DNA from 2 places in the Aquariibacter lacus genome. Region 2 is predicted to be linked to the other one. Evidence: predicted binding sites of a transcription regulator. Region 2 holds the regulator's gene; the other holds the start of a gene.

Region 1 (5,853 bases), on a different contig from region 2:
GATCGAGGAGCTGGAGGTCGGCGTGCTGGTGCTCGACCCGCGCGGCCGCCTGCGCAGCGCCAACCCGGTCGCCCGCAAGCTGCTGCCCGAGTTGCCCGAGTTGCACGGCAGCGCCACCGAGCTGCCGCCGCGCCTGGCCCGGGCCCTGGAGGCTGCCCGCCACGAGGGCCCCTGGCCCGAGGCCGGCCGCGACCTGCTGCCCGCCGAGGGCGAGCCCGGCCCGGCCCTGCGCCTGCGCCTGCGGCCCAGCCGCAGCGGCCACCAGTTGCTGCTTCTGGAGGATCTGCGCGCCGTGCAGTCCCGGCTGCGCGACGAGGGCCTGGCCGCGATGGGCCGCGTCACCGCCGGCATCGCCCACGAGATCCGCAACCCGCTGGCCGCGATCACCCAGGCCAATGCCCTGCTGGCCGAGGATCCGCCGCCCGGCCAGCGGGTGCGCCTGATCGGCATGATTGCCGACCATGCCGCGCGGCTGCGGCGCATCGTCGACGATGTGATGGAAGTGGCTGTCGTGCCGCCGACCGCGCCGCCGCCGCTGGAGGCCCGCGCCGCCTGCGCGGCCATTGCGCAGGACTGGCTGCAGCAGCAGCGCCTGCCGGCTGCGCCCGAGGGGCCGCTGCGGATCAGCCTGCCGGCGGGCCCGCTCTGGCTGCGCTTCGATGCCGAGCACCTGCGCCGCGTGCTGATCAACCTGCTCGACAACGCCCTGCGCCACAGCCGCCACGAGGCCGGCTCGCTCTGGCTGCAACTTCGCGAGGCGGACGCTGGCTGGGCCGAGCTGAGCCTGGCCAGCGACGGGCCGCCGATCACCCCCGAGGTGCAGGCCCATCTCTTCGAGCCCTTCCACTCCACCCGCAGCCGCGGCACCGGGCTCGGCCTGTACATTTGCCGCGAGCTTTGCGGCCGCTATGGCGCCCGCATCGACTACCAGGGCCGCCCCGCGACAGAGCGGCATCCCAAGGTCTTCCGCCTGCTGCTGCGCCGCCTGCCCCAGGCCCCGTCCAGCGCGGCGGCCCCGCCCGAAGCGCGTACCTGACGCCGTCCATGAGCGAGCCCGCCGGCCCCGCCGCCCCGCGCCACCGCCTGCTGGTCGTCGACGACGAGCCGGACCTGCTCACCCTCTACGAGCTGACCCTGCTGCGCGAGGGCCACGACATCGAGACCGCCCGCTCGCTGGAGGAAGCCCGCGAGCGCCTGGCCGCCGCCCGCTTCGACGTGCTGATCACCGACCTGCGCCTGCCCGACGGCAGCGGCCTGGAGCTGCTGCACGAGCTGGAGCGCGCCGGCGACCGGACCGAGAAGAGCATCGTCGTCACCGCCTACGGCTCGGCCGCGCATGCGGTGGAGGCGCTCAAGGCCGGTGCCTTCGACTACCTGACCAAGCCCGTCGACCTGCGCCAGTTCCGTACCGTCGTGGCCTCGGCCCTCGGGCGCGCCCCGGCCGGCGCCGCCCCGTTGACGCGCCCTGCGGCCGCGCCGGCCCGGCCTGCCGAACGCCTGCCCGCCGCGCTGCCGGCGGCTGCGCCCGGCCCGGCGGTCGGCCTGCCGCAGACCGCCTTCGAGCGCCTGCTCGGCCGCTCGCCCGCGATGCGCGCGGTGCGCGAGCGCATCGAGCGCGTGGCCCGCAGCATGGCGCCGGTGCTGGTGCAGGGCGAGTCCGGCACCGGCAAGGAGCTGGTCGCGCGGGCCATCCACGAGCGTTCCTCGCGCGGCGCCGGGCCCTTTGTCGCGATCAACTGCGGCGCCATCCCCGAGGCCCTGATCGAGGCCGAGCTCTTCGGCCACCGCAAGGGCGCCTTCACGGGGGCGCAGGAGGACCGGCCCGGCGTCTTCCAGGCCGCGCAGGGCGGCACGCTCTTTCTCGACGAGATTGGCGAGCTGCCGCTGCCCATGCAGACCCGCCTGCTGCGCGCGGTGCAGGAACGCGCGGTGCGGCCGGTCGGCGCCACCGCCGAGCTGCCGGTCGACGTGCGCCTGCTCAGCGCCACCCATCGCGACCTGGCCGCCGAGGTCGCCGCCGGCCGCTTCCGCCAGGACCTGTACTACCGGCTGAACGTGATCGAGATCCCCCTGCCGCCGCTGCGCGAGCGCCGCGAGGACTTGCCCCTGCTGGTCGAGGCCGTGCTGCAGCGCCTGGCCGCCGAAGCCGGCACCCCCCCGGCCGCGCTGGCGCCCGAGGCCCTGGCCGCCCTGGCCGTTCAGCCGCTGCCGGGCAATGTGCGCGAGCTGGAAAACCGCCTGCACCGCGCCCTGGCCCTGAGCCACGGCGGTCCCCTGGGGCCGGACGACCTGGACCTGCCGCCGGCCCCCGCCGGCGCGGGTGCGGCCGGGGAGCTTGCCGGGCTGGCGCTGCGCGCCGGCCTCGCCGTCGATGCGGACGGCTCGCTCCACTCGCCCACGCCTCCCGCACCGCCCGTATCGCCTGTCGCCCCGCCGCCGCCCACGCCCGAGCAAGTCGCCGCCACCTTCGCCGTCCTGCTGCAGGATCCGGTGCGCCTGCCCGAACGCCTGGAGCCCTGGCTCGACGGCATCGAGCGCCTGCTGCTGGTGCGGGCGCTGGAACTGCACCACGGCAACCGCACGGCAGCCGGCGCCCGCCTGGGCCTGACGCTGCGGCAGATGCGCTACCGCATGGCCCGGCTCGGCATCCTGCGGCCCGAGGACGGGGGCGAGCCCGGCGAGCCGCCGCGCCCCGGGGCGGCGTCGTGAGCGGCCCGCGCCTGGTCGAGGGCTGGTGGTCGGCAGCGGCCCGACGGCCCTCGCCGCACTGGAATGCCCGGCCGCCTGGCGCGGCCATCGAGCTGGCCCTGATCCACTCGATTAGCCTGCCGGCCGGCGTCTATGGCGGGGATGCGATCGAGCGCCTGTTCGCCGGCACGCTGGACCCGGCCGCGCACCCCAGCTTCGAGCCGCTGCGCGGGCTGGAGGTGTCCGCCCACGTCCTGCTGCGGCGCGACGGCAGCCTGCTGCAGTTCGTGCCCCTGCATGAGCGTGCCTGGCATGCCGGCCGCTCCGTCTGGCGCGGTCGGCCGAATGTGAACGATGTCTCGGTCGGCATCGAGCTGGAGGGCCTGGAGGGCCTGGCCTTCGAGCCGGCCCAGTACGCTGCCCTGGCCGGCCTGCTGCGCGGCCTGGCGCGGGCCCTGCCGCTGCGCGAAGTCGTCGGTCACCAGCATGTGGCGCCGGTGCGCAAGGGCGATCCGGGGCCGGGCTTCGACTGGTTGCTGCTGCAGGGTCTGCTCGGTCCGAGCCTTCCGTGTTTACCCGCAATCTGGCCGGCGGGCGAGCTCCCGCCCGCCGGGCCGCCGAAGGCCTGAAGCCAGCGTTCATGCGGCCTGGCGGCCTGGAATCGGCCGCCAAGCCAGCATCCATGCGGCTTCATGGGCCCGGGGCCGCAGCCGGCGTGGCCTGGCCCGCAGGGGCCGGCCCGCGCGGCTTGCCGGGGTGGCGACTTGTGGCGGTCACAAACCACATATAGCGTGGTTGTGCGGGCTGGGGGCGCTAGCTATAGTGGGCTGCATGCTATCCTGCGCCGTATGTTCCCGGCACCCGGCGTCGACTTCGCCGCTTGCGGGGGCCCTTGTTCTTGCGGGTCCTGCGCCCTCTGGCCGGTCCCGCTGCCCGTCTGGCGATCGCCCCCGAGCGGCCGGTCCCCCCACCCCCAAGCTGCTGCGTGCTCGCCCGGGCTGCCTGCCCCGGTGAGGTCGCGGCGTCGGGGCGTTTCACCCCTGTCGTCCCGGCCCTGCGCCGTCCCGACTCCATGAGGATCCTGCCCATGCAAACGAATCCCGCCCCCGCCGCCACCGGCGCCGCCCTGCCGGCCGCGATGCCCGCCGAGCGCAGCGCGCCCGGCTCGGCCTATGCCGGCTACCAGATCATCCGGCGCAATGGCGCGGTGGTCGCCTTCGAGCCGCACAAGATCGCCGTCGCGCTGATGAAGGCCTTCCTGGCCGTGCACGGCACCCAGGGCGCGGCTTCGGCCAGCGTGCGCCAGACGGTCGACGGCCTGACCGAGATGGTCGTGCGCGCCCTGCTGCGTTCGCGTCCGAGCGGCGGCAGCTTCCACATCGAGGATGTGCAGGACCAGGTCGAACTCGGCCTGATGCGCGGCGGCCACCACGATGTGGCCCGCGCCTACGTGCTCTACCGCGAGCGACGCGCGCAAGAGCGCGCCAAGCAGGGCCAGGACCAGCCGCCGGCCGGCGCGCCCGTGCTGCATGTGATGGATGCCGGCCAGCGCCGCCCGCTGGACCTGGGCCGCCTACAAGCCCTGATCGTCACCGCCTGCGCCGGCCTGGGCCAGGAGGTGCAGGCCGAACCCATCTTCGACGAGACCCTGCGCAACCTCTACGACGGCGTGCCCATCGACGAGGTCTTCAAGGCCGCCATCCTGGCCGCCCGCACCCTGATCGAGAAGGATCCGGACTACAACCGCGTCACCGCCCGCCTGCTGATGCACACGATCCGCAAGGAGATCGTCGGCGAGGAGTTGGACCAGCACGCCATGGCCGACCGCTATCCGGAGGCCTTTGCCGAGTTCATCCGCCGCGGCATCGTCGCCGAGCTGCTCGACGAGCGCCTGGCCCAGTTCGACCTGGCCCGCCTCGGCGCCGCGCTCAAGCCCGAGCGCGACTTGCAGTTCGACTACCTCGGCCTGCAGACCCTCTACGACCGCTACTTCCTGCACGTCAGCAAGCGCCGCATCGAGCTGCCGCAGGCTTTCTTCATGCGCGTGGCCATGGGCCTGTCGCTTGGCGAGATCGACCGCGAGGCCCGCGCCATCGAGTTCTACGAGGTGCTCTCGTCCTTCGACTTCATGTCGAGCACGCCGACGCTGTTCAATGCCGGCACCCGCCGCAGCCAGCTCAGCAGCTGCTACCTGACCACGGTGGCCGACGACCTCGACGGCATCTACGAAGCCATCAAGGAGAACGCGCTGCTGAGCAAGTTCGCCGGCGGCCTGGGCAATGACTGGACCCCGGTGCGCGCGCTCGGCAGCCACATCAAGGGCACCAACGGCGAATCGCAGGGCGTCGTGCCCTTCCTCAAGGTCGTCAACGACACCGCGGTCGCGGTCAACCAGGGCGGCAAGCGCAAGGGCGCGGTCTGCGCCTACCTGGAGACCTGGCACCTCGACATCGAGGAGTTCCTGGAGCTGCGCAAGAACACCGGCGACGACCGCCGCCGCACCCACGACATGAACACCGCGAACTGGATTCCGGACCTGTTCATGCGCCGCGTGCTCGAAGGGGGCGACTGGACCCTGTTCAGCCCCAGCACCTGCCCCGACCTGCACGACAAGTTCGGCCATGCCTTCGAGCAGGCCTACACCGCCTACGAGGCCAAGACCCAGACGGGCGAGATCACGCTGTTCAAGCGCCTGCCGGCCAAGGACCTGTGGCGCAAGATGCTCTCGATGCTGTTCGAGACCGGCCATCCCTGGATCACCTTCAAGGACGCCTGCAACGTCCGCAGCCCGCAGCAGCATGTCGGCGTGGTGCACAGCTCCAACCTGTGCACCGAGATCACGCTCAACACCAACGATCGCGAGATCGCCGTCTGCAACCTCGGCTCGGTCAACCTCGCCCGTCACCTCAAGGACGGCCAGGTCGACCAGGCCAAGCTGAAGGCCACCGTGCGCACGGCCATGCGCATGCTCGACAACGTCATCGACATCAACTACTACGCCGTCAAGAAGGCCCGCGACAGCAACCTGCGCCACCGCCCGGTGGGCCTGGGCATCATGGGCTTCCAGGACGCGCTCTACCAGTTGCGCGTGCCCTATGCCTCGGCCGAGGCGGTGGAGTTCGCCGACCGTTCGATGGAAGCCGTCTGCTACCACGCCTACTGGGC
Region 2 (5,853 bases):
AAGCCGGGCGCCGCCGGCGGGATGTGCCCCTCCAGCACGAACTCGGCGCTGGCCGGCACCTGCAGCCAGCGGCCGGCCTCGCCGACCGCGGTGTCGACCACCTCGGTGCGGCTGCCGCGCAGCAGGCCGGCGAACTGGTATTCACCCAGGGTGTCGGGCACCGGGGTGACGGCGCCGAGGATGGTCGCCGGATCGGCCCCGAGCGCGGTGACCACCGGGAAGGGCTGGCCGGGATTCGCCCGCGCGAAGTCGCGGAAATCCAGCGCGCCACCGCGATGCGCCAGCCAGCGCATGATGGTCTGGCGCGGGCCGATCTTCTGCTGGCGGTAGATGCCAAGGTTCTGGCGCGCGCGCGGGTTCGGCACCGACTGCGGCCCGCGGGTGACCACAAGGCCCCAGGTGATGAGCGGCCCGGCATCGCCGGGCCAGCAGGTCTGGATGGGCAGCGCGCCGAGGTCGATCTCGCTGCCTTCGAGGACTTCCTCCTGGCAGGGCGCGCTTCGCAGGCGCTCGGGCTTCATCGACCACAGGGCTTTGCCGAGCTGGAGCAGCTTGCCGGCATCCTTCAGGCCGCGCGGCGGCTCGGGCTCTTTCAGGCTGGCCAGGAGCTGGCCGATGGTGCGCAGCTCGGCCACTTCGCTGGCGCCCATGCCCAGGGCCACCCGTCGGGGGGTGCCGAAGAGATTGGCCAGCACCGGCACCGTGCCGGGCCGGGAACCCGGTGCTTCCACCGGGGTCTCGAAAAGCAGCGCAGGGCCTGCGGCACGCAGCGTGGCGTCGGCAACGGCTGTCATCTCCAGCCGGGGCGAGACCGGCTCGCGAATGCGGCGCAGCTCGCCACCGGCTTCCAATCCTTGGATGAAGTCCCGCAAATCCCGGTATTTCATGCTTTGGCGGAATGATCCGCGCCTTCTTTATGGTTGACAGGTTATTTGAAGCGTCCCTAGACTGCGGGCCGTCCCTAGGGATAACCCGCGCCACGGTCGTGGCGCGACGCTGCCGATGGTCCCCACCCGGGGGTCCGCCCGCTTGAGGCCGACCCGTTCCACCCGCCGGGGGATTATCGAATGGGGGGTGCAGACGGTTCTTTCCGTCCCGCGACCACCCCAGGAAAGGAGAGACATGACAGCGTTCCAAGCCATCGCCAAGGTGGGCGCGGCTGCGCGTGACGCGCTCCGGCGCACCGCCCTGGCCGTCTTCCGCCCGATCGCGGTCTTCGTCAAGGACGCCGGCCACGGCCTGCTGGAGGTCTGCCACAACTCCCTGGCCCTGCTGGGCCTGGGCGTCGTCGCGGCCAGCCTGTTTCTGGCCGGCCGCCCGGAACTGCGCGAAACCCTGGAGCTTCGTGCCCTGGGCTGGCTGCAAGTCCGGCAAGACCTGCGCACCGAGGCCGATCCCAATGTCACCGTCGCCCTCGCCGAGCCGGGCGCGATCGAACGCGTGACCGCGGCCGACCCCAGCTCCTTGACCCGCCAGCAAGCGGCCATCGCCCAGTGGCTGTCGCGCCGCTACCGCGTGGCGCCCGAGCCCGTCAGCCGCCTGGTGCAGGAAGCCTGGGAAGCCGGACGCCGTGCCAAGCTGGACCCGACGCTGATCCTGGCAGTGATCGCGATCGAGTCGCGCTTCAACCCCTTCGCCCAAAGCCCCGTCGGCGCCCAGGGCCTGATGCAGGTCATGACCCGGGTGCATGACGAGAAGTACGAGAACTTCGGTGGCAGCCTGGCGGCGCTCGATCCGCTGGCCAATCTGCGCGTCGGCGTGCAGATCCTGAAGGAGGCGATCGACCGGACCGGGTCGATCGAGGGCGGCCTGAAGCATTACGTCGGCGCCGCCAACCTGCCCACCGACGGCGGCTACGCACTCAAGGTGCTGTCGGAGCAGTCGCATCTGCTGCGCATCTCGGGCGGGCGCCAGCTCACCCTGCTGGCGCCGCAGGCCGAGGCCCTGCCGCTGCCCTCCATCCCGGCGGATGACTCGCCGAGCACCCGGCCGGAGCCGGCCGAAGGACCTGTCGGCGTGGAGGGCACGCCCTCGCCGCTCGGGCGGGACCTGGCGGTGCCGGACACCCGCTCGCTCAGCCTGTGGCGGCCGGCGCCGGCGGCCTCGGCGGCTGAACGCCGGCAGCTCGCCTCGTCGCGCTGAGGCCGCGCGGGCAAGCGCCGGGCGGATCAGCGGCGCTTAACCCCGCGGTCACAATCCCTGAGGCTTGCGCCGGAAGGGCCGCCGCTACACTGGTTTGAAGCTGCTGCAATGTCGGCAGTCCTCGCCTCCGGGGCTCCGGCGGCCACCCTGAAGGACCCCAACGCCCTGGGCGGGACGGTTCGGCAGCTTGCAGGCAGCCCCCTCTTGCCATCCTTGTCGGGACACCCTCATGTTCGATCGCAGCACTTCGACCATCGCCAAAATCGACCCGGACCTCTGGGCAGCCATCCAGGCGGAGAACCACCGCCAGGAAGCGCACATCGAGCTGATCGCGTCGGAGAACTACACCTCGCCGGCCGTCATGGAGGCGCAGGGCACCCAGCTGACCAACAAGTACGCCGAGGGCTACCCGGGCAAGCGCTACTACGGCGGCTGCGAGAACGTCGACGTCGTCGAGCAACTCGCCACCGACCGGCTCAAGCAGATGTATGGCGCCAACTTCGCCAACGTCCAGCCCAACTCCGGCTCGCAGGCCAACCAGGCCGTCTTCCTCGCCTTGCTCCAGCCGGGCGACACCATCCTGGGCATGAGCCTGGCCGAAGGCGGTCACCTGACCCACGGCATGGCGCTGAACATGTCGGGCAAGTGGTTCAAGGTCGTCAGCTACGGCCTGAATGCGGCCGAAGAGATCGACTACGACGCGATGGAGCGTCAGGCCCATGAGCACAAGCCCAAGCTGATCATCGCCGGCGCCTCGGCCTATGCCCTGCGCATCGACTGGGCGCGCTTCGCCAAGGTCGCCAAGGATGTAGGCGCCTACCTGATGGTGGACATGGCCCACTACTCGGGCCTGATCGCCGCCGGCGTCTACCCGAACCCGGTGCCGCATGCCCATGTGGTGACCTCGACCACCCACAAGAGCCTGCGCGGCCCGCGCGGCGGCATCATCGTCACCAACGACGAAGACATCGCCAAGAAGATCAACAGCGCCGTCTTCCCCGGCCTGCAGGGCGGCCCGCTGATGCACGTCATCGCCGGCAAGGCCGTGGCTTTCCACGAGTGCTTGCAGCCCGGCTTCAAGGTTTACCAGGAGCAAGTGCTCAAGAACGCTGCGGCCCTGGCGGACACCCTGACCGAGCGCGGTCTGCGCATCGTCAGCGGCCGCACCGAGAGCCATGTGATGCTGGTCGACCTGCGCGCCAAGGGCATCACCGGCAAGGACGCCGAGCGGGTGCTGGGCGAGGCGCACATCACCTGCAACAAGAACGGCATCCCCAACGACCCGCAGAAGCCGATGATCACCAGCGGCATCCGCCTGGGCTCGCCGGCCATGACGACCCGCGGCTTCAAGGAAGAACAGGCCCGCCTGACCGCCCACCTGGTGGCCGATGTGCTGGATGCGCCCAACGATCCCGCCCGCATCGCCGAAGTGCGCGCCAAAGTCGAGGCCCTGACCCGCGACTTCCCGGTCTACCGCTAAGCCTCTCGCGGCGGCCCCGGCCGCCGCTGCTAAGCTCCAACGACCCGCCTGCGCGAGCCCCGCGCGGCGGGTCGTTTCATTTGGAGTCCCGGTCCATGCGCTGCCCCTTCTGCCTGCATGAAGACACCCAGGTCGTCGAGACCCGGGGCTCGGACGAGGGCACGGTCATCCGCAGGCGCCGGCGCTGCCCCTCCTGCGACAAGCGCTTCACCACCTACGAGCGGGCCGAGCTGGCCATGCCCACCGTCGTCAAGAAGGACGGCACCCGGGTCGACTTCGACCGGGCCAAGGTGCGCGCCTCGATGCAGCTCGCACTGCGCAAGCGCTCGGTCAGCATGGACCAGATCGATGCGGCGGTGGCCCGCATCGAGGAGGCGCTGCTGGCCGCAGGCGCCAACGAGACGCCCTCCAGCCGCATCGGCGAGCTGGTCATGCGCGAGCTGATGAAGCTCGACAAGGTGGCCTATGTGCGCTTCGCCTCGGTTTACCGCAGCTTCGAGGGCGTCGACGAGTTCAGCCGCCTGATCCGCGAGATCTGAGCCTCCCTAGACCGTGGACGGCGCTCCCCTGCGCGGGGGACGCAGGCCGGCGACCGGCCCCTTAAGGTGACTCCAACGGCCCCTTTGCACGGGCCGAGGGAGTGCCCCATGAGCTGCGCCCGCGTCCCCATCGTCGCCCCGCCCACGCGCACGCGGACCGGCGGCCTGACCCTGGTCGAGCTGCTGGTCGGCCTGGCCATCGGCAGCGTGCTGATCGGCCTGGGCGCGCCGGCCTGGCAGGACCAGCTCGAACGTCGGCGGCTTGAAGGCGGCTTGCAGCATCTGCGCAGCGAGTTGCAGCTCCTGCGGCTGGATGCCGTGGCCCGGCAGCAGACGCTGCGGCTGGGCTTCGGCGAGGGCCCCGGCCTGGGCAGTTGCTTTGTCAGCCACACCGGCCCGGGCGGCGCCTGCACCTGCAACCCGGCCGATGGCAGCCTGCATTGCAGCCCCGGCGCCCAGGCCCTGCGCAGCCAGCATTGGCCGGCGGCCGGCAAGGTGGCGCTCAGCAGCAATGTCGCGAGCCTGGCCGTCTCGCCCCTGCTCGGCACGCTCAGCCCCAGCGCCACGCTCAAGCTGGTCGACAGCCGGGGCCGCGAGCTGCGCGCCGTGCTCAGCGTGATGGGCCGGGTGCGCAGTTGCCAGGCCGGCGGCAGGGCCTTGCCCGGCCATCCCGCTTGCTGAGGCTCCGGCATGTACCCCGCCCGCGCCCCTTCCCGTCGCCGGCCCGGCTGGACCCTGGTCGAACTCGCCCTGGTGCTGGGCCTGCTCACCCTGCTCAGCAGCCTGACCTTGCCGGGCTACCTCAGCGCGCTGCGCGAAGGCCGGCGCAGCGAGGCCCTGGGCCTGCTGATGGAGATCGAGCTTCGGCAGGCCCGCTGGCAGGCCATCCGCGGCGACTACAGCAACAACCTCGGCAGCGAGGGCCTGGCCTTCGATCCGGCGAATGCCCACAGCACGGCGGTGCTTTCCGACAGCGGCCGCTACCGCATCGAGCTCGAAGCCGTCAGCGCCAGCGGCTACCGCCTGCGGGCCCTGGGCCAGGGCAGCCAGGAGTCCGACCTGGCCTGTCGCCTGCTCGTGCTGGAACAGGCTTCGGCCCAGACGCTGCGGCTGGCCGGGCCGGCCCCGGAATCGCTGAGCGAGGTCGGCAGCTCGGCCAGCGCAAGACGCTGCTGGAAGCTCTGAGGGCCATGACTGCTGCGCGACCATGCCGCCGGGCTCGCGGAAGCACGCTGGTCGAGCTGATGCTCGGCCTGGGCCTGAGCCTGGCCCTGCTGGCCGGCGGTCTGCGGCTGATGCTGCTGCAACTCGATCTGCTGCACCGCGCCGCCCTGGCGCGGCAGCTCGACCAGGACCTGCGCGCCGCGAGCGAGCTGATCGTGCGCGAGCTGCGCCGGGCCGGCCACTGGCAGGCCGCGCTCGATGGCGGCACCGCCTCCAATCCGAACACGGCCCTGCTGCTGGGCGGCAGCCCGGGCAGCGCCACCCTGGCCTATGCCTACGACGAAGGCGGTGCCGTGCAGCGCCGCATGCTGCGGCTCAACAGCGGGGTGCTGCAGCTCCAGCTCAGCCCGGGCAGCAGCTTCCAGGCCCTCACCGATCCGGCCTCGACCCGTGTGCTGAGCCTGGGCCTGAACCTGGACAGCGCGGACCAGGCCGTCCATGTGGTCTGCGGCCCCGACACGCTCGCGA

Evidence for each region. The regulator NrdR, encoded in region 2, represses ribonucleotide reductase genes. The targets are predictions, from matches to a motif close to CACNANATNTNGTG.
Region 1: JI742_RS04635 (ribonucleoside-diphosphate reductase subunit alpha) is a predicted target of NrdR. The motif match lies at 3,500-3,513, and genes of this name have one in related genera.

Annotation. Positions count from the first base shown of each region.
Region 1 covers NZ_JAERRA010000001.1:1,005,290-1,011,142, forward strand. The annotation lists gene JI742_RS14120 (sensor histidine kinase) at 1-1,036, shown strand, start outside; gene JI742_RS04625 (sigma-54-dependent transcriptional regulator) at 1,045-2,709, shown strand; gene ampD (1,6-anhydro-N-acetylmuramyl-L-alanine amidase AmpD) at 2,706-3,317, shown strand; gene JI742_RS04635 (ribonucleoside-diphosphate reductase subunit alpha) at 3,776-5,853, shown strand, end outside.
Region 2 covers NZ_JAERRA010000002.1:142,538-148,390, forward strand. The annotation lists gene JI742_RS10935 (UbiD family decarboxylase domain-containing protein) at 1-887, opposite strand, end outside; gene JI742_RS10940 (lytic transglycosylase domain-containing protein) at 1,123-2,142, shown strand; gene glyA (serine hydroxymethyltransferase) at 2,372-3,622, shown strand; gene nrdR (transcriptional regulator NrdR) at 3,718-4,161, shown strand; gene JI742_RS10955 (prepilin-type N-terminal cleavage/methylation domain-containing protein) at 4,270-4,842, shown strand; gene JI742_RS10960 (type IV pilin protein) at 4,852-5,346, shown strand; gene JI742_RS10965 (hypothetical protein) at 5,352-5,853, shown strand, end outside.